Regions from separate parts of the Paenibacillus sp. PvP094 genome, predicted to be linked through region 1. Evidence: riboswitches for the same ligand, from Rfam matches in the RefSeq annotation. Region 1 holds a riboswitch; the other holds the start of a gene.
What was found. Region 1 has a riboswitch for FMN ahead of ABIC22_RS24765 (DMT family transporter). Riboswitches for the same ligand answer to the same signal wherever they lie in the genome.
Positions count from the first base shown of each region.

Region 2: linked by a shared signal. The riboswitch ahead of ribD (bifunctional diaminohydroxyphosphoribosylaminopyrimidine deaminase/5-amino-6-(5-phosphoribosylamino)uracil reductase RibD) and the one ahead of ABIC22_RS24765 (DMT family transporter) in region 1 are both predicted to bind FMN.

Region 1 is NZ_JBEPOM010000001.1:5,447,882-5,458,021, forward strand. It holds partial or broken gene ABIC22_RS24750 (amidohydrolase family protein) at 1-1,191, opposite strand, end outside; gene ABIC22_RS24755 (CGNR zinc finger domain-containing protein) at 1,366-1,938, opposite strand; gene ABIC22_RS24760 (DinB family protein) at 2,100-2,603, shown strand; FMN riboswitch at 2,686-2,836, shown strand; gene ABIC22_RS24765 (DMT family transporter) at 2,981-3,961, shown strand; gene ABIC22_RS24770 (amidase) at 4,103-5,599, shown strand; gene ABIC22_RS24775 (Ger(x)C family spore germination protein) at 6,161-7,288, opposite strand; gene ABIC22_RS24780 (GerAB/ArcD/ProY family transporter) at 7,285-8,379, opposite strand; gene ABIC22_RS24785 (spore germination protein) at 8,383-9,876, opposite strand.
Region 2 is NZ_JBEPOM010000001.1:4,264,897-4,275,036, reverse strand. It holds gene ABIC22_RS19685 (D-alanyl-D-alanine carboxypeptidase family protein) at 1-19, opposite strand, end outside; gene ytfJ (GerW family sporulation protein) at 151-642, opposite strand; gene ABIC22_RS19675 (DUF2953 domain-containing protein) at 828-1,547, opposite strand; gene scpB (SMC-Scp complex subunit ScpB) at 1,741-2,406, opposite strand; gene ABIC22_RS19665 (segregation and condensation protein A) at 2,375-3,175, opposite strand; gene ribH (6,7-dimethyl-8-ribityllumazine synthase) at 3,278-3,745, opposite strand; gene ABIC22_RS19655 (bifunctional 3,4-dihydroxy-2-butanone-4-phosphate synthase/GTP cyclohydrolase II) at 3,835-5,073, opposite strand; gene ribE (riboflavin synthase) at 5,113-5,781, opposite strand; gene ribD (bifunctional diaminohydroxyphosphoribosylaminopyrimidine deaminase/5-amino-6-(5-phosphoribosylamino)uracil reductase RibD) at 5,828-6,931, opposite strand; FMN riboswitch at 7,293-7,457, opposite strand; gene ABIC22_RS19640 (peptidylprolyl isomerase) at 7,613-8,044, opposite strand; gene lysA (diaminopimelate decarboxylase) at 8,260-9,591, opposite strand; gene ABIC22_RS19630 (spore germination protein) at 9,699-10,140, opposite strand, start outside.

The DNA of each region.
Region 1 (10,140 bases):
AGCACCGATTGGATCGTGAACGGGGAACAAATTCAGATCGGTTGTACGAATCATAATTAAATCCGCTTCTTTTCCCGGTGTGACTGAGCCTGTTTTTCGCTCCAGCCCTAAAGCCTGTGCACCAGCCGAAGTTGCAAACCGCAGTACCTGACTCGCTTGCAAACTCAGCTCTCCCGGCATTTCACCTTGCGCCAGCAATAACTCGTTCGTTCTGGAACGCTCAGCTTGCAACGCAAATTTCATCTGTGAAAACATGTCTCCACCTGTCGAAGTCACCACATCCACTCCAAGCGTTGGCGTGCCACCATGTTCCAGAAAATATCCTGTAGCAGGATAACCATGTCCCATCATCATCTCTACTTCAGGCGTAACTGACAAAGATGCTCCAGTGTCTGCCAGCATTTTGAATTCATCCATGCCCATCGTATTGCCGTGAACGACATTAATTCGCGGGGTAAGCAGCCCTGCCTCGTACATTCGGTTAATGGAACGATCTGCAGATCCCCAGCTGCCAAACCCGACATGCATCGAACAAATTGCGTCCAGTTCTTCTGCGAGCTGAATGTCCTGCACCGTTGTATCCCAGTGGCTAAACTCTGGGCCGCGAATAGCAAGTCCATACGTGACCAATTGGTCACTAGAGGAGAAATAACGCTCCTTCACCCCTCTGATATTCTCCGGGTATGAAAGGGTACTTTCTCGATTCCAATAGTCGGTTTCCCCTGGAACACCGTGAGCAAAGACAGCCCGGATCCCTGCATCCTGCAGCCCACGAATAAGTCCATCGGTATGATCAGGTGAATATGGCATACTCCAATCAAGTACCGTCGTCACACCCGCGTTAAGCGCTTCCAAAGAACCCAGAAGATTGGCAATGTAGCTGTCCTGTGGTCGAAGCTTGCTTCCCATGGCACCATAGTACAGATTTTACAGATACACGGGCAGCGACCAGTTCGTTCCAGCCGTTTTCACAAGAGATTCCCACATATGCCGGTGTGTATCCACGAGTCCAGGCATGACAATCATGTCTGATGCGTTGATCACCTCAACATCTGCATCTGACACCTCGATATTCGGTTGCACGGCTGCAATCAACGAATCCTGAATAAGTACATCTGCCCTATTAAACTGACCAATACGAGCATCCATCGATAATACACAACCGTTTTTCAATAGATAACCTGTCCCCATGAGACACCTCTCCAATCGTAATGGTTTGTAAAATGATCTGATCCGCATTGCTTGTCCTTACATATAATTTATGACTATATTTTCGCTAGTATATATATATTATATATCAGGTGTTAATATTTATCAAATCTGGACACCAAACTCCTATCTATAGTGATAACTAGTCTTACATCGTTAAACTTCATTCTTATCTCCGTTGGATTCCAGCTTACGTTTCGCTCGAAAACGTCTCACCTTCATTAGATTACCGCACATTTTATCATCGCAATATTTCTGTGTCCTACTGCGAGTATCGTCATAGAAGATCCAGCGGCAGTCCGGGTTGTCACAGCATCGAATTCTCTTTCCATCGCCCTCCACCAGTGTAGTTGCAAAGTCAGCAGCGACTTCTGCCATCACCTGAAACCAATGCGCATGGATGGGAACCAGCTTAACATCCAGTCTTTGATCCTCTGAAATTAGTTGTCTGATTACCCCACCACACCGCATAGAGTCATTTAACCATGCTTGATCCTTCTCCGTTAGGGGCGTTCCCGCTGACAAACGGATAGCCAGAAACTGTAACTCATCTCTAAAGCTTCTCATGGCGGATTCCTCTTCAGTCGATGCCGGAACTTGTGCTTCTAATTGCCAACGATTCAAGAAATCCTGCTGCCAGCCTGCTTTTCCCAGTCTGTCTTCAGATCGATCCCCGCCACGCCAATCATGATAGTCGCTATTTACAAAATCTGTCCATAATCTATCCATCTATACCTCCGGCATTGTAACTATCTAATTTTAAAAAAGATGGTTACTTTCTTTTGAATTGTGTTATATTAATTGTAACCATTTCAAACCATATTAGCTAGTTACAAGCATGAAGACGCAAGTCATGAGATGAGTTCCACAAGAGAGGAATGAACTTAAAGATGACGTCTGTTACAACTGCATTAGATGTGTTGGTTATTCAAAAAGAAGACACCTGGGATCAATGTAACTGGATCGTCCCATTGTCAAAGGCGATTGAAGGGCTGACCGCAGAGCAAGCAGGTTGGATCCCTCCTTCAGGAGGACTAAGCATATGGCAGCTGGTCAATCATATGTATTATTACAACGAGCGGATCTTAGAGCGTCTTCAAGGTCATGCTCCATCTGTACCCGCAGCCGAATCGAATGAAGCTACGTTTGGCAAACCGGGTGACCCCTTGGACCAAATTGGCTGGAGCCAACTAGTGGAGCGAACCACTAAGCTGGCAGAGCAGTTGCACGATAACCTGGTTACGTTACAGGTTTCCAGACTTGAAGAAGCCTATTTGGATTCCGAACAAAATTGGGCTCAAACGCTTGCCCGCTGGGTTCTTCACGACGCTTATCACGCGGGTCAGATTGTACTTCTTCGCAGGCAGCAAGGAAGCTGGAACATCATTTTCTAAAAAAATGCTTGAACTGCTAGCGCTTACAGGAATAAGATGAACTTATTAATGTTACAACTTGTACTATAACCTATAAATTGAATAGGATCTTCGGGGTAGGGTGCAATTCCCGACCGGCGGTGATGTTCCAATTGGAACCAGCCCGCGACTCGCTGTTGACTGCTTAGGACAACAGCGACTGACTTGGTGTGACTCCAAGGCCGACGGTACAGTCCGGATGAGAGAAGATCAACACATGACATACCGCCTATGGGAAGGTTTCTTTCCTGACGATATGTTCATGGATGAGCCCCCGTTTATTTGGTGTATGCCAAAACGGGGGCTTTTGTCGATTTTGCCAACTGAAGATTCCGTGTTCTGACGAAGGAGTCCTGAATATGGAAAAGACACAGCATGCATCAACCGTTTATCGCAAGGAACGAAGCAATACCGGATTTTGGCTCGTTGTTCTCGGTGCAGCCCTATGGGGCGTAGATCCATTGTTCCGCATCATTTTGCTGCAAACGATGACCTCTACTCAAATTGTACTGGTGGAACATATTATCGTGAGCTTAGTCGCTATACCTGTCTTATGGAAATTCCGCGCCGACCTGAAAAACCTTCGAGCCCGTCACTGGATCGCCGTTATCTTTATCTCATGGGGCGGCTCTGCACTGGCAACGGTATTATTCACGCTCGCACTGACACACAATGATCCGAATACCGTTTTGTTGCTGCAAAAAATGCAGCCCATCTTCGCGATTGTTTTAGCTAAGTTCTTACTGAAGGAAACACTGCCCCGCCGCTTCGGCTGGTTATTCGTTGTTGCTCTTATCGGAACTTATCTGCTTACATTTGGGTTTACGCTTCCGCTTGGAAACTGGAACAATTGGATTCATGCGGGCAGCCTGTTGTCACTTGGCGCTGCTGCCTTATGGGGCGGTTCTACGGTGATGGGCCGACTGATGCTGGGGCAAACCCGTTATGAGACGGTCACCTCCCTTCGTTTCGTCGTAGCTCTGCCCTTGCTGATCTTCATGACCTGGAACGAAGGTGCAGCGTGGACCTTGCCATCCGGTGCAGGAGAACAGGCAGCTGTTGCGCTCAACATTCTGGGGCAGGCGCTACTGCCAGGTTTACTGAGTCTATTGTTATACTATAAAGGTCTCTCGACCACCAAAGCTTCCGTAGCCACACTGGCTGAGCTGAGCTTCCCAATGGCGGGTGTGCTTGTGAACTGGATTGCATTCCGAACGCTCATCACATGGGAACAGCTGCTTGGATTCATTCTCATCTGGATTGCTTTGTTCGCTATATCCAAACAGCAGGAACGATCTACCACAGCTGCTGACGCAGCTCCTAAGCTTCGGACAGAGTAAGAAAGATCTTATTTATATCTTAAAGGCATTGCACATCCTTCTGGATCGGCAGTGCCTTTTGTCTTTTTATAATTCCAGTGGTACGATGACATATGGACAGGTATTTATACTATTTCATATTTTCGGAGAGGAACGATCGTCATGTCTTCATTTTCATATACGTCCTATGATGCCATAGGTCTGGCTGAACTGGTTCGCTCACGGGAAGTTTCCCCCGTTGAATTGCTGGAAGCGGCTTACGCTCGCCTAGAAGAAGTTAATCCGCTGCTTAATGCGGTCATTCGTACATATGAAACACGCGCACGCGAGGAAGCCGGCTATGTTCGTCCTGGGGAACAGCCTTTTGCAGGCGTTCCATTGCTCCTCAAAGACATCTCGCAATCGCTGGAGGGGGAAATTCTGACTTCCGGCTCCCGCCTTCTCAAGGATCATCGAGCTTTGCGCAATTCTAACTTTGTATCCAGACTTCGGGATGCAGGCTTCGTTATTATCGGACATACGAACACACCGGAATTTGGCCTCAAAAATATTACCGAGCCACGTCTTCATGGTCCGAGTCGCAATCCATGGAATACGAATCATTCACCCGGGGGTTCAAGCGGCGGTGCAGCTGCAGCTGTTGCTTCGGGTATCGTACCCATGGCCGGAGCCAGTGATGGTGGGGGATCGATCCGGATCCCCGCCTCCTTCAGTGGACTATTCGGACTAAAACCTACTCGGGGACGGACTCCTGTTGGACCAGGTGTAGGCCGTCAATGGCAAGGTGCATCCATCGACTTCGCGCTGTCCCGGACTGTGCGAGACAGTGCCGCCTTACTGGATACCCTGCAGGTCATTCAGCCTGAAGCCGCGTTTCATGCCCCGCTCTTTCCGGGCAGTTACTTGGCCGATATGAACTATCCGCACCAACGCAAACTAAAGATCGCTTATACCACGGACTCACCAGTAGGCACCCCTGTTAGTGATGATGCGAAGGAAGCAGTGTACAAGCTGGTTCGGTGGCTGGAGGAACAAGGTCATCACGTGGAGGAAAAATTGAGTCCGGTGAACGGTGTTCGGTTGATGGAGAATTATTATATGATGAACAGCGGTGAAATGGCGGCGATGATCGCCTCCATGGAGCATGCTATGGGCCGATCTTTGACTTCGGGCGATATGGAGATTGAATCCTGGGTGCTGGCTGAGGCAGGCAAAAAGGTATCGGCTGCAGAATTCGTTCACAGTCTTGCCGAATGGGACGTGGCTGCCGCACAGATGTCTACGCTCTTCGAACGATACGACTTCTATATCACACCCGTTAATGCCTTTCCTGCACCAAAGGTTGGAGAGCTAACTCCTCATGAGGAGCAAATTCAGCATCTGATGCAGATTAGCGAATTGGATAAGGTGCATCAGCAGCAATTGATTTATGAAATGTTTGAACCAAGTCTCACCTACACTCCCTTCACCCAACTCGCCAACCTGACAGGCCAGCCTGCAATGAGTGTTCCGCTGCACCTCACAGCTGATGGCTTGCCGATGGGCGTGCAAGTTATGGCAACCAAAGGGCGTGAAGACTGGCTGCTCCATCTGGCTGGCCAGTTGGAAGCATCCGGACTGTGGATCGGAATGAATGGAAACCCTCTTTTCCCTGCCTAAGTTAAAGAAAAAGGACAACGATCTAACTCCGTGACCACTTGAGTATATCAAGAGTCACGGAGTTAGTTGTGTGTTCGCTTTTATGGTAACAATAACATTGCGTTATGGATGTGTGTTCAATTTTCAGTTCCGAATTACGCACACCTATTCAGGGTATCCATTTTAGTATCCAATTGGTTTACATAATATATATTACGTAACAAAATGAGAATTTCTTAAATTTCAATGTCACATCCGTCAAAAGGTACATCTCGTTCAATGAGCTTAACGGCATTATCGATTGCGTTTAGTTGTTCCTCTGAAAGTAGATTTTCATCTCCATCCCAATCACCTAACCACCAGAAGAACGAGCTAATATTGCGGTATTCCATAAACATAGGAATAGTCTTGATCCATCGTTAGCGAGAGCATGTATATGCTGTGTAAGTACCAAGCCTCTTGGATGAGGGTTCTCGATATCATATTTCCCTGTGCACCAAGCCTTAACCGAAACATGTAAATCTACTAATCAGAACATTATTTATAGTGGTTATTACCGCGCACTAGCAAGTTATTATTAGATTACTCTACTGCCCCGGTGGCGGCGATCCGAAGATCAACTTCGACATCAAACTGGGCACGGGATAGCTCTTTTCCCCAATTGTCCTGCACTTCCTTGTACAACGGGTACTGATATGCCCGTGCATAGAACCCGAAACCGACAGGGTCTATTTCATGCTGCTGGAATTTTTCAATGAGCTTCTCAATCGCTACTTTCATTCCCTCGCTCAATTTTTTTTCCATGCCATCGAAATCATCCCGGAGTTCAAATTCAAGAAACTTTTCCGTGATGGCAATAATTGATTTTACTTTTACCTTGTATCGGAATTTCCCGTTCTCATAAGAAGATTTAATCTTTACTGAGGTGCCTCCTAGAGTAAAACTTACTTTATCTATGTTATACGGAACCGTTTGTTGTAGTTTATCCACTGGAAAAGTGAGACTGATTCCGGGTACCGCCTCCTTTTTCAAAATTTGAAGGAGCGACGTTTCCTGATAGGTTAGGGACGTTCGGTACTGGCCTTTCCGGGAAAGGAGAGTCGTTCCTTTAAGTAGGATCTTGTTATTCTCAATCTTGATTTCCGAGATGGCAGGGGTCATCGCCCGGTCATACAATTGTCGATGCAGCTCTTGCGCAGTTGTTGAGACCGTAGTCGAAATTTTGCTTCCTGATTCGACAATCGCTTTTAAAAAGAGGAGTATTGGCGGCTGATCCTTCGATTGGAAGTTAAAAATATCCGAAACTGGACCATCAACTGCGATGATCTTGTCGGTAATTGTATTTCGCGGATCACGGAAAGTAACATCCAATACTTTAAACCAATCCTTGTATTTAAGTAGTTCTTTCCCTACAATAATAACCTGAAAATTCCGTCCTCCTACCGAACCTGGAAATTGAGCATCCTGCTGATTCTTGGACGATCTTAATCCCTCAGCTAACCCTTCCGCTTCGCGGCTTTTCTTTTGAATGTCTTTGCTGAATACAGGCGCGGAGACATAATAATGGAGCTTTTGGTCTTCGACATCCAAGCCCAATGCCAATGGAACGGTAGCATCTTCCAAATTGGTTTTGCCACTTCCGCACCCTGTGATTGAACACAGCCATATGCAAAGTACAATAGAAATACCGGTTTTTTTAATCCATTTCATGTTCGTTTCCCTCCCTTCCATTTGTTGAAAATAACGACGTACAAAAGAATGGCTGCAGGCAATACGAATTCCATCACAAATCCGATAAGATTGAGTGAATTGTTGATTTGTGCAGCTGCCATAAAACTCGGGCGATAGATGAAAAAACTGACCTGTATGACAATACACCATATAGCAAGGTGAATATTGTCCTTACCTTTTCCCAGCAACGAGGCAGAGCATCTGGAAACAATGTGCATGGAGGGAATCCAAATACATGAGAAGATAAACAAATAAAATGCAATAAACAACACTTCGACCCGTTCGATAAATTGAAATTCAATAGACTTCAAAATACTGATCACCGGATCATTGTATTCTCCGATCTCATCAGGACTAAAATAAACAAAGCAAATAATGGTGATCCCCAAATATGCCAGGCAAGTAAGGGAATTGGAGATTACCATAGCCGTCATAGCCTTTTCCTTTTTCACTAAATGAGGGTACAGAAACAAAACTAGTACAATGCCAAGCAAGGGATAGATCATGATTTTTATGGAAGTAAATATGGGAAGCCAACCCTCTTTAAATAGTGGAAGCAAATAAAGCCAATGAGCACGATTCAGCGTTGAAACATAAACCAGGGGAATCCACATGGAGAGCATCGAAACAATTTCGGTGTACCGCCCGATCACCTGAAACCCATGCTGCGCAATCTGATAGGTGGGAATCAGAAGCAGAAAGGCCAGAATATAAATTAACGTCGTCGGCAGCAACCAGAGTTTAATGACCAGCGTAGCAACCGCGTAACCGTCATATGCGAGCAGCAAAAAATAAATCATAAATAGAAAAGTAACCAGTTTTGCCGCCCATCGGCCCATATAACGCTGAACTAATTCAAGTATTGTACTGTCCGGATTATGTTTCATTAATTTCACCATTGCCATAGAGGCTAACATCGCGAGCCCCCATCCTAAAAAGACCGTCATCCAACCATCCGTTCCAGCATGTCTTGCAAGCTCTTTTGGAAGAGCCAGGAAGGCAACACTGATCTGGAAAGTAGAAATGATAAGGATGAATTGCAGCGTCGTTATCGGGCGATATGTCTTCATGTATTACTTCTTCTCCTTCCATTCCCTGCTATTTCCTTGTCGTCTTGTCTGGCGTGACCGCGTACTGATCGGGCGCGTGTTCATCATCCATAACGGCAACCGGAGTAAGGTATCCTTCCAATCTACAGGTCTGAATGGAGCAATAGGCGTACTATACGAAGTGTTAAGCGAGTTTATCGTTATTAATCTGCCAATTATGGTCATCATGCCGACTACCAGTCCAATGAACCCGAACCAGGTGGCGAAAACCATCATCATAAAACGCATTAATCGTACAGCAGCAACCATATCCTGATTCGGAATAATAAATGAGGAGATCGCCGTAAACGCAACAACGATAACCATGACATTGCTGATCAAACCAGCCTGTACAACCGCTTGACCAATGACAATACCCCCGACAATGCCCACCGTCTGACCAATTGGAGCCGGAAGTCGAACCCCTGCTTCCCTTAGCATTTCAAGAGTCAGTTCCATGATGATCGCTTCCACGAAAGGAGGAAACGGAACCTGACCCCTTGATTCACCAAGCGTTAACAACAGCTTCATGGGTATAATTTCATAATGAAATGAAATAACGGATATGAAAAAGCCCGGCAGAAAAATGGCGATAAAAAAAGCAAAAATTCGCAATGTTCTAAGAAATGAGGAGATGGACCATCGGGAACTGTAATCATCAACCGTTTGAAAAAAGGACATAAACGTAACTGGAGCTACCACTACACTCGGCGAACCATCAACGACAACGACACACCGACCTTGCAGTATTTGCGAGGCAGCAGTATCCGGTCTTTCTGTCGTGATGATCTGAGGAAGCAAAGCTAGCGGTTGGTCTTCAATAAACTCAACTAATTCGCCCGTGTTAATAATGGCGTCTACATCAATGGATTGAATGCGTTCTTCAAGAACTTTTACGACCTCAGGGTCAATCACATCCTCCAAATAAAGCAGGGATACGGCCGTCTGTCCTCGTGTTCCAACGATATACCGTTTCAACTTTAGTTCTTTGTCTGCGACATAACGTCGAATCATGGCTATATTTTGAGAACCGTTTTCTATAAATCCCTGATGTGCTCCTTTCAATGAAGGCTCTTGCTGAGGGTCTTCAATTGCACGCTGAGGAATACCTTTGGTATCCAGTACATAGGCTTCACTTCGCCCTTCAATAAAAAGCACACTATAGCCGATCATAATGGAAAGTTTGAGATCCTCCCATTTGGAATAAGGCTTTACATACCCGACTGTTGTGATGAAGTCTTCAGACGGGTTACCGGACTCTAGCTGAAGTGGAGCAAGGACATCATGATTAAGTATCGTTTTGTCAGTCATTTCGTCCATGTATATGATGGCAGCTTGTTCACCGGTTTGTTTAATGTACAGCTTCCGAATGATCAAGTCGGGAGTATTCGTAAAGATTTCTTGAATTCTGGCGGTGGATTCGTTCAAACTTGGTGTGATGTTATCATCTTTCGAGATTGTTCCAGATGGTTCCTTCATTTTTTCACTTCACTCCCTTCTTCAAGCAGCATTTCCTTATTATGACGATTATTCTCGTGTATATGCATTTTGCTTTGGAATAAAGACACACTCCAAAGTTGAAACAAAAAAGCCGCTAAACATAGCGACTTGTAATTGTGTACATTATTTCCTGGTCTGGCCGCTTCACCCGGATGATTAGTGCAAGCAAATTAGTTTGCCTTGAGATGTCGGTGATCACTTTAATGATCTGTCCCATCTCTTGCGAGATCCGAACCAGATGAT
Region 2 (10,140 bases), 1.2 Mb from region 1:
CTTTCTTAAACATTCGCATCAATTCATTCCTCCGGGTCACTGGAATCTTGTACTAACTTATGTTCGGACAACCTAAAGTATGTCCCATCTTTCCAAACAGCAAAAATCCCTCTCACAAAAATCTGTGATAAGGGATCCAGATAAAACGGCTTAGCTGTAAGTGGTATGATCCGGTGTAACGCGTACGCCAGAGTCATCATTTTGCGAAGTATTACGCTGGAACATCCCCTGTATTCTGTCAAGAACATAAGGTGTAGAATCAATGAGTTTCTCAAACAGATGCGTGGAGTTGTCCAGTGGCACGATGTGTACGCCTTGTTTTCCAACAACAAGGAAGGCAATCGGGCGGATGGATACGCCACCACCACTACCTCCACCGAATGGTGAAGCAACGTTAGCTGAATGAGCACTTTCAGTCTTTGCACCAGGGACCGAGCCCGAGCCGCCTTCTTTGCTCTTTCCATCATTCACATGGAAATCGCTGCCCCCAGCCGCGAATCCAAAACCGACTTTACTGATCGGCAGAATAACCGTGCCGTCTGGTGTTTCTACCGCATCGCCAACAATGGTATTAACATCCACCATGGCCTTGATATTCTCCATTGCGGTTTCCATTAAGCCTTGAATTGGATGATCTGACATTTGAATTCCCTCCAGTTTCAATTTGAACTAGGTTTGATCTAACCATATCATCCCCAAACCTGAACAGACTATGTAAGTCTCAGTGCAGAACAAGCAAGGAAACAGCACCCAACATTCTTGGAGACACTTCACGATTTCAGAACCTATTGCAACCAAAATACAGTAACGAACTGCACTTATCCCAATTAGCCTTGTTGTTCCTTCAATTTTTTCTTGTGTCTGCGCCGTTGTTCCCGTAGTATTTTCAGCCACATCCGCCATCCGCCATCCACTTCTAGAACCCGTGTCATTAGCCTCACTCCAGCGAGCATAACCGCCGTAATACGAATTTTCATTTTGCAGTTCAGTTCCGTTTGAAACTCCATCTCATCTTCCCAAACAGGAACCACTTCAAGCATGGGCGGACGTTTAAATTGAATCTGATACGACAAAAAACCGATGATAATCGACTTGATGCTCCATACCCAGCCCGTAAGAATAGCGGTGTGCGCTGCATCTCCGATACCTATTCGGGTTGACCAAGACAGCTGGGTTATATGTACACGGTTCAGCGTCTGTCTTGCCCAGATTTTGAGTGCATCCGTAGCCCTCATCATGATCTTCACGTCTTTTGCCCACTTTTTCACTTTACGTTTGTTGATACGCTCATGCCCTTCTGCTTCTCCGTACGTATGATTGACATGCTGTTCGGTTTTCACCAGGAAACCTTCTTTCATGTTACGAAAGACGATACTTGGTATTTCATAGTTAATTCGTACAATTCCGTAGAAAAGGCGGATGTTGATCCGCGCGAAATCATCGCTTTTATGTTTACGGAACGTAAAATGCACATGAACATTCGAGATGAGAACAGCGGCAAGCAGCAGTGCGGCGAACAAGCCGATTCCTCCAAGCCAAATCCACACAGGCCTTACCTCCAAGCCCTCAATTCTTTACAAGTCTAGTATGACACTCTATATAGGAAATAATTCACGGCTGACCTGAAAATTCCATTCAAGAGTTGAAATTCTCCACGTTTGCTAAGGGTTCATGGCACGCAAAAAAACCGCCACCTTATCAGGCACCGGTTTATTACTGTTTCCTATGAACAATTCGTTCTTACGAGTCCAGATCCTCGTCATGAACCTCATGATTGTTATGCATATTTTCATGATCAAAATCATTCTGATCCGTGCTTCCCAAGTCCACCTGTTGTCCATCCAGCTTGTTGAACAGCAGCTGTGTCTCTTCTTCCAGATTCTCGGAGTCTTCAAACAAGCCCGGTTCCGGAAGATCTTTAAGTGAAGCAAGTCCAAAATAGTCGAGAAACGATTTGGTTGTTCCGTACAATATAGGTCGTCCAATCGCCTCAGCTCGTCCTACTTCTTGAATCAAATCCTTATTGACCAGTGTATGGATGGCCCGTTCGGATTTCACACCGCGAATCTCTTCGATCTCAACCCGTGTAATGGGCTGACGATAAGCCACAATGGCGAGTGTTTCAAGTGCAGCCTGAGATAACGAGGTCCGTGCAGGAGAATAAGCCAGCTTTTCAAAATACGCAGCATGCTCCGGCAGCGTTCCCAACTGGACCACTCCCGCAATTTTGAGAATTTGAACGCCTCGTCCCTGGTTCATGAAGTCAGCGATCATTTCCTCTACGGCATCTGATACCAGTTCTACCCGCTGATCCACGATCTCAGCAATTTGTTTGATGCTTAGACCTTCCTCTCCGGACAAAAAGAGCAGCCCCTCAATAATCGACTTCAATTTCGGAAAATCCATGATTCCTTGCTTCCCCTCTCCACTCCATAACGATATCCTCAAACATCCGTTCCTGATAACAGACAATCTGTTTCATCTTCATCAGTTCCAGTACGGCCAAAAATGTGACAACAATTTCATGCCGGTAAATCTGATCATCCAGCAGTTTGGAAAATAACAGCCTTCCTCCCGGTCCCATACTCTCCAGTGCTCCAACGACATCACGTATACGATCCTTCACCGAGATCTCATCGCGCTGAATTCGTGTAACCGTTGTACGCTTCTCTGCCTTGCGCAGTGCCTTCTGAAAAGCGGCAATCAGATCCGAAGTATGCAAACCCTCTACCGGATTTGATTGGGTCTCCACAGGCATATACGGCCTCAGGTCCTCAGGCTCTTTGGAGAAAATAAGGCTCCGTTCCCATTCCCGCTCATGCAGATGACGGGCTATTCCTTTGTATTTGCGATATTCTATCAGACGTGCAATCAGCTCCGCACGTGGATCATAATCTTCTTCTTCCATATAATCATAATCCTCAAAGTCCTCAATCACCGGTGGTTTGGGCAGTAAAAGTTTGCTCTTGATGGACAGAAGCGTTGCTGCCATTACCAAAAACTCACTCGTAATATCCAGCTCCAATTCCTGCATCGAATGCAGATACGCCATATATTGATCGGTAATATCGCTGATGGGAATATCCTGGATATGAATTTCTGCCTTATCGATCAGATGAAGCAGCAGATCCAAAGGCCCTTCAAAAGTTTCCAGTTTATATGTAACTACCGTCACTAGACGAATCCTCCCGCCAGAAAAATACAAAACCCCGCTAAGCCGCCGAATCCGATCTCCCGAATTCGTCTGCGCAGAGCAGGGCACTACATTAAATAAGCACTATTTTAGCTGTTTCGTCAAGTTCGCCATTTCGATTGCAGCCGTGGCAGCATCCCAACCTTTGTTACCAGCCTTCGTACCAGCACGTTCAATCGCTTGTTCAATATTCTCCGTTGTAACCAGACCAAAGATCGTTGGCACGCCGGTTTTGAGGTTAATAGCTGCCACTCCTTTTGCCATTTCGTTGCACACATAATCATAATGTGTCGTTGAGCCACGAATAACCGTTCCCAGTGTAATGACAGCGTCATATTTGCCGCTCTCCGCCATTTTCTGTGCAATCAGCGGGATTTCGAATGCTCCTGGAACCCAGGCTACGTCGACTTCACTGTCCTGCACCCCGTGACGTTTGAACGCATCGAGTGCTCCGCTGAGCAATTTACTTGTAATAAATTCATTAAAACGTCCTACAACCACTCCATATTTTAAACCTTCCGATACCAAATGTCCTTCAAAAAAGTTCGGCATTTAAGTCATCTCCTCTAATGTATAATGTAATGTAATGTAATTAACCGATTTGTGAGCATTTATTTTTCCATAAATTACATGAAAAAAGATTAGTTTTTCTCTTCGTTCTGTTCGATATCATCGAACTTCAACATATGCCCCAGCTTCGCCTGCTTGGTATGCAGGTAAAGCGTATTATCCTCGTTCTCTTCCATCTGGATGGGAACACGCTCCACCACTTCAAGACCATAACCTTCAAGGCCTTTGATTTTGCGGGGATTATTCGTTAACAGACGAATTTGGCGAACGCCGAGATCCTTCAGAATCTGTGCACCAATACCATAATCACGCAGATCAGCGGCAAACCCCAGTTTCAGGTTGGCATCTACAGTGTCCAGACCTTCCTCCTGCAGCTTATAGGCTTTGAGTTTGTTAATCAGTCCAATGCCCCGGCCTTCCTGTCTCATATAGAGCAGAACGCCATTGCCTTCATCATGAATCTGTTTGAGTGCTGCATCGAATTGCGGTCCGCAGTCACAGCGATGGGAGTGGAATACGTCGCCTGTAAGACATTCGGAGTGAACACGAACCAATACGGGCTTGGAAGAGTCGATTTCACCTTTGACCAAGGCTACATGCTCTTTGTTGTCCACTGCATTCGTATAGGCCACTGCTTGAAACTCGCCAAAATCCGTAGGCATGCGGACAGCCACTTCACGTTGAACCAGCTGTTCCTTTTCATTACGGTAACGGATCATGTCCTGAATACTAATCAGTTTCAGGTCATGCTTGCGGGCAATCTCCTGCAGATCAGGCAGTCTCGCCATCGTGCCATCTTCCTTGATGACCTCACAGATCACACCAGCCGGATAGGAACCGCACATGATCGCCAGATCAACAGCAGCTTCCGTGTGCCCGGCGCGGCGGAGCACTCCTCCGTCTTTGGCAATGAGCGGGAACATATGCCCCGGCTTGCGAAAATCACTGCTTTTGGCTTCCGGATCAATTAGACCCTTCACCGTAATGGATCGTTCATGTGCAGATATGCCTGTTGTTGTATCCTTGTGATCCACGGAAACTGTAAATGCCGTTCCATGGAAGTCCGTATTTTGCTGAACCATCGGTTTCAGATTGAGCTCATCCGCACGCTGCTGCGTAATGGGAACACAGACCAGGCCTCTGCCCTCGGTAATCATGAAGTTGATGACTTCAGGTGTAGCCTTCTCTGCCAGCGCAATAAAGTCCCCTTCATTCTCCCGATCCTCATCATCCACAACAATGACGGGTTTGCCGCGCATCAAATCGTATATCGCTTCCTCTATGGGATCTAGTATGGATTGATCTGACATAAGTTCCCCTCCAGTCTCTCTTTGTAATGGTTATGTTCCTTATGCAAAGCCATGGTTGGCCAAAAACTCTTCACTGATGCTTTTCGGTTTGCCAGCACCCGTTTCGGGATGCCCTTTGCCGTAATGGAGCAGATGGTCCACATATTTCCCTAAAATGTCACATTCAATGTTGATGGTATCCCCCGGTTTTTTCACCTGAAGCACCGTTTCTCCAATGGTATGGGGAATAATCGATACGGTAAACGAGGCTTCTGTTGTCTTCACCACGGTGAGACTAATGCCATCGAGGGTTACCGAGCCCTTTGGAATCAAATATTTGAACAGTTCGTGGTCGTCAGGTTTGATCTCAAAAACAACCGCATTCTGATCACGTGTGATCCCACCAATGACTCCCGTACCATCCACGTGTCCTTGTACAATGTGGCCACCAAAACGCCCACCCGACTGCATCGCCCGTTCCAGGTTCACTTTACTGCCTGATTGCAGCTGACTCAGATTGGTATGACGGTAGGTTTCAGGCATGACATCTGCGGTAAATCCTCCGCTTTCCAGCGTCGTTGCCGTAAGACATACTCCGTTTACAGATACACTGTCACCAATCTTCAGATCGTCCATGATGGCGGAAGCTCCGATATTCAGGACCAATGCTTCGCCTTTTCGACCGATACGCCGAATCTGACCGACCTCTTCCACCAAACCGGTAAACATGCTGCCGCCTCCTTATGCTTATATCTTGCCTTGCTCATTCGATCCGTTATTCAGGCCAGACAGGGATTCCGCCAATACTGATATTATCTCCAACTTGCTCAATTTCCAGCTGATTCAATTGAATGGCCTGACTCATGCGCTCCACCCCTTCAAATCGGAAGCTTCCCGGTGTGTCGTATCCGCCCACAATCTTTGGAGCGATAAACATCAACAGCCGATCGACCAATTTGGCTTCCAGCATGGCACCATTCAATGTGCCTCCGCCTTCAAGCAGGATGGAGCCGATTTCCCGTTCTCCCAGCTTGCTAAGCGCACTCAGCAAATCCACACGTGGTCCTGGACCACAGCGAATAATTTCTACACCGTAGGCTTCCAGACGTTCGGCCGCCTCAGGGCTCGCCTCATCAGTCGTAAGTACCCATGTCGGTGCTAGTCCATCCTTGACCATCTTGGCTCCAACCGGGAGACGCAGCTTCGAATCGACAACAATTCGCACAGGACTGATCCCTTCCACTTGGAGGCGGGTGGTCAGCTCCGGATTGTCTGCAATAACTGTATCTACACCAACCATGATGCCCTGATGACGATGGCGAAGTACATGTACGATTTCCCGTGCGGGTTCGTTGGAGATCCATTTGCTGTCTCCACTGCGGGTTGCAATTTTACCATCCAGCGTGGATGCCGTTTTTAAGGTGACAAACGGCAAACCGGTGGTAATGTACTTAATGAATTTTTCATTCAGACGTCTTCCGCGCTCACGCAGAACGCCAACTTCAACCTCAATGCCTTGTTGACGCAGCATACTGATTCCTCTGCCGGATACCTGCGGATTTGGATCCTCACAACACACCACGACACGCTTCACTTTCTCGTGAATCAAACGTTCGCTGCATGGCGGCGTCTTGCCATAATGGCTGCAAGGCTCCAACGTAACATAGACCGTACTGCCCTCAGCATCGCTGCCAGCCATATTCAATGCGTGTACCTCCGCATGGCCCGTACCCCGCTTGAGATGACTTCCCAGACCTACAACCCGGCCTTCTTTTACAACAACACATCCGACGACAGGGTTAATCCCCGTTTGCCCTTGTGCACGTTCTGCCATATCCAACGCAAGCCCCATATAAAATTCATCATTGATCATTTCCAAGTCCGGTCACCCCACGGTTAGAATCTTAGATTATAGGCCTCCCATCGAGCAGAGAGGCGGTTATACCATATCCAAATAAAAAATCCCCACTCGAACTATCGTTCGGGTAGGGATGATGAGAGACATGTGTCACCAGCAGGATGTCGTTGATACGATTGCCAACAGCACTCCGCCATAATTCCATTTCAGGCAAGTGAAAGCAAACACATACCTAAAGAACACAATTACAGGTAAAGAGCTTCTATGATGTGGCATATGTATGGAAACCGCCGGATAACCGACATTCCCTGCACAGAAATAAAACCTCGTCTCATGCTGTGCAGCAACGCATCTGCGGAATGCAGTCCAATTAGGGCTGCATCCTCTCCTTCTCCCATCCAGACTATACTGTCGGTTCTGGAATTGCACCAGATCAGCCATCTGCCACAGGCAGACAGGTCACGGACTTTGCAACAGTGCTGGATAAATATCCTCACACAGGTGCATCACCGCCGGTAGGGAATTGCACCCTGCCCTGAAGGATCGCTTTCGTTATTAATTGGATGTTAGCACTTTAACGCCGAAAAATCAATTGTTTTTTGTTCCTTTTTGTCACATACTAACTTTTAATAAGCAAAAGGATATAAAAAAACCGCTTCGTCTTATCAACGAAACGGCCATTTTTATCAATTAGGATAACGATTAAACTTCTACGACTTCAACAGTTTCCATTTTGTCGCGACCTTCAAAAGCATCTACGAACTCCATACCTTTGGTTACTTTACCAAATACGGTATGTTGTCCATCCAGATGCGGCTGTGGCTGGTAGCAGATGTAGAACTGGCTTCCACCTGTGTTACGGCCTGCATGTGCCATTGCAAGTGTTCCGCGCTCATGTTTGTTCGGGTTGATCTCACAGTTGATTGTGTATCCTGGGCCACCTGCACCCGTTCCGTTAGGGCATCCGCCTTGTGCGACAAAGCCTGGAATTACGCGGTGGAATACAAGACCGTTGTAGAAGCCGGAGTTAGCCAGTTTCTCAAAGTTTGCCACTGTGTTTGGAGCTTCTTGATCGAACAGGTCGATTAGAACTTCTCCGCCGTTTGCCATTTTGATTTTCGCTTGTTTCGCCATATGTAAATGACTCCTTTCGTATTGACCATCGTTAGTGGTGCCATCCTGCATGACCCTGGGCCAAGCTTTATAGCACTTTTCTTAGTGTACACCGAAATGAGTCCAACCGCAAAATAAACCGCAATTTTTTTCGAAAATGTTGGGTCTAAAGGCAAAAAAAAAGACAAAAAGGAATGTTCCTTTTTGTCTTTTTTACTATTTCGTATTTCTTAACATTAACGGGTTACAGGCTGTTTAGCGATACGCTCAGGCACGAGGTCATTCTGAATGATGTCCTGGTACGTTTCGCGACGTACAACAACATCACCTTGGCCGTCTTTAACAAACACGACTGCCGGACGGCGAATTCGGTTATAGTTGCTTGCCATGGAGTAGTTGTACGCACCTGTGCAGGCAACGGCAAGCAGATCCCCGCTCTGAACTTTAGGCAGGTCCAGATCCCAGATCAACATATCGCCGCTCTCGCAGCATTTGCCGGCAATCGACACGGTCTCCTGAGCAGACTCATTAGCGCGGTTGGCGAGTACAGCTTCATATTTGGATTCATACAGTGCTGGACGCGGGTTGTCCGTCATCCCGCCATCAACTGCAACATATTTGCGCACACCAGGGATATCTTTGCTCGTACCAACGGTGTACAGTGTCGTACCTGCTTCACCAACAATACTGCGGCCTGGTTCTACCCAGATTTCAGGAACGTCATATCCAATTTGGGCAAAGTGATTTTTAACAGCATCCGTGATGGCTTTTACATACTGAGCCACTTCAAGCGGAGTATCCCCTTCTGTATAGCGGATACCGAATCCACCGCCCAGGTTAACCACTTTGAACGCTACGTTAATACGCTCATATACACTCGCAGCGAATTCAGCTACACGCTGAATCGCCATTTGGAAACCTTCCACCTCAAAAATCTGAGAACCGATGTGGGAGTGCACACCCAGCAATACCAAGTTGGACTGTTTGGAAGCGAGCTCAATCGCTTCAAATGCCGTTCCGTTACCGATATCGAATCCAAATTTCGAATCCGTTTGACCTGTGGAAATATATTCATGCGTATGCGCCTCAACACCAGGCGTCACACGAAGCAGAATGTTCACTTGACGATTTTTCTCCGCAGCTACAGCCTGCAGCAAGTGCAATTCATTGAAATTGTCCACAACGAAGCAGCCGATCTCGGCATCAAGTGCCATTTCGATCTCTTCCAATGTTTTGTTATTGCCGTGGAAATGAATGCGTTCAGCAGGGAATCCTGCTTGCAGTGCTGTAAACAGTTCACCGTCCGAAACCACATCCAGTGAGAGCCCTTCTTCCGCAGCAAGAGCACACATCGCCATAACGCAAAACGCTTTGCTTGCATATGCAACTTGGAAACCAAGTCCAGAAGCACGGAATGCATCCATGTATTCTCTGCAGCGATCGCGAACCAATTGCTCGTCCACAACATACAGTGGTGTTCCAAATTGTTCTTTCAAGTCCGTTGCATCTACTCCGCCAATTTCCAGATGGCCATGAGCATTTATTTTACTTGTACCATGTAAATACATAATCAGCATTCCTCACTTTTTTATATACTGGAACAGCTTCTTCTATTCCAATGATTTTACACCAGTATATCAAATTCGTCAGCGAGAAGAATGGATTTTTAGGCAGATCATTTGTGTTTTTTACTTTTTCGCTTTTCACCGTCCGGATCGTCGGACATTTTGGTGTTATCTCTTGTTTTGTTGAATGATGGACGTTTCTTACTTTCAAGCAAAGGCATACGGAACAGGAAGTTCCCCAGAGCCTTTGCATTAAAAGGTATAAACGGCCATAAGTAAGAGGAATTATAGGACCGGTGTATAGTCAGCGCTATAACAAGCAGTGTTGTACCTACCACAAACCCCGGCACCTTAAAAATGGCAACAGCGATCAGCAGAAACAGCCTTACCAGCCGATTCGCAAGCCCAAGCTCATAGCTTGGTGTCGCAAACATACCGATGGCAGCAATAGCCATGTACAGAACGACCTCATTGACAAAATATCCCGTTTTTACAGCGATATCCCCGACCAATATGGCTGCAATCAAGCCCATTGCCGATGCAAGAGGTGTC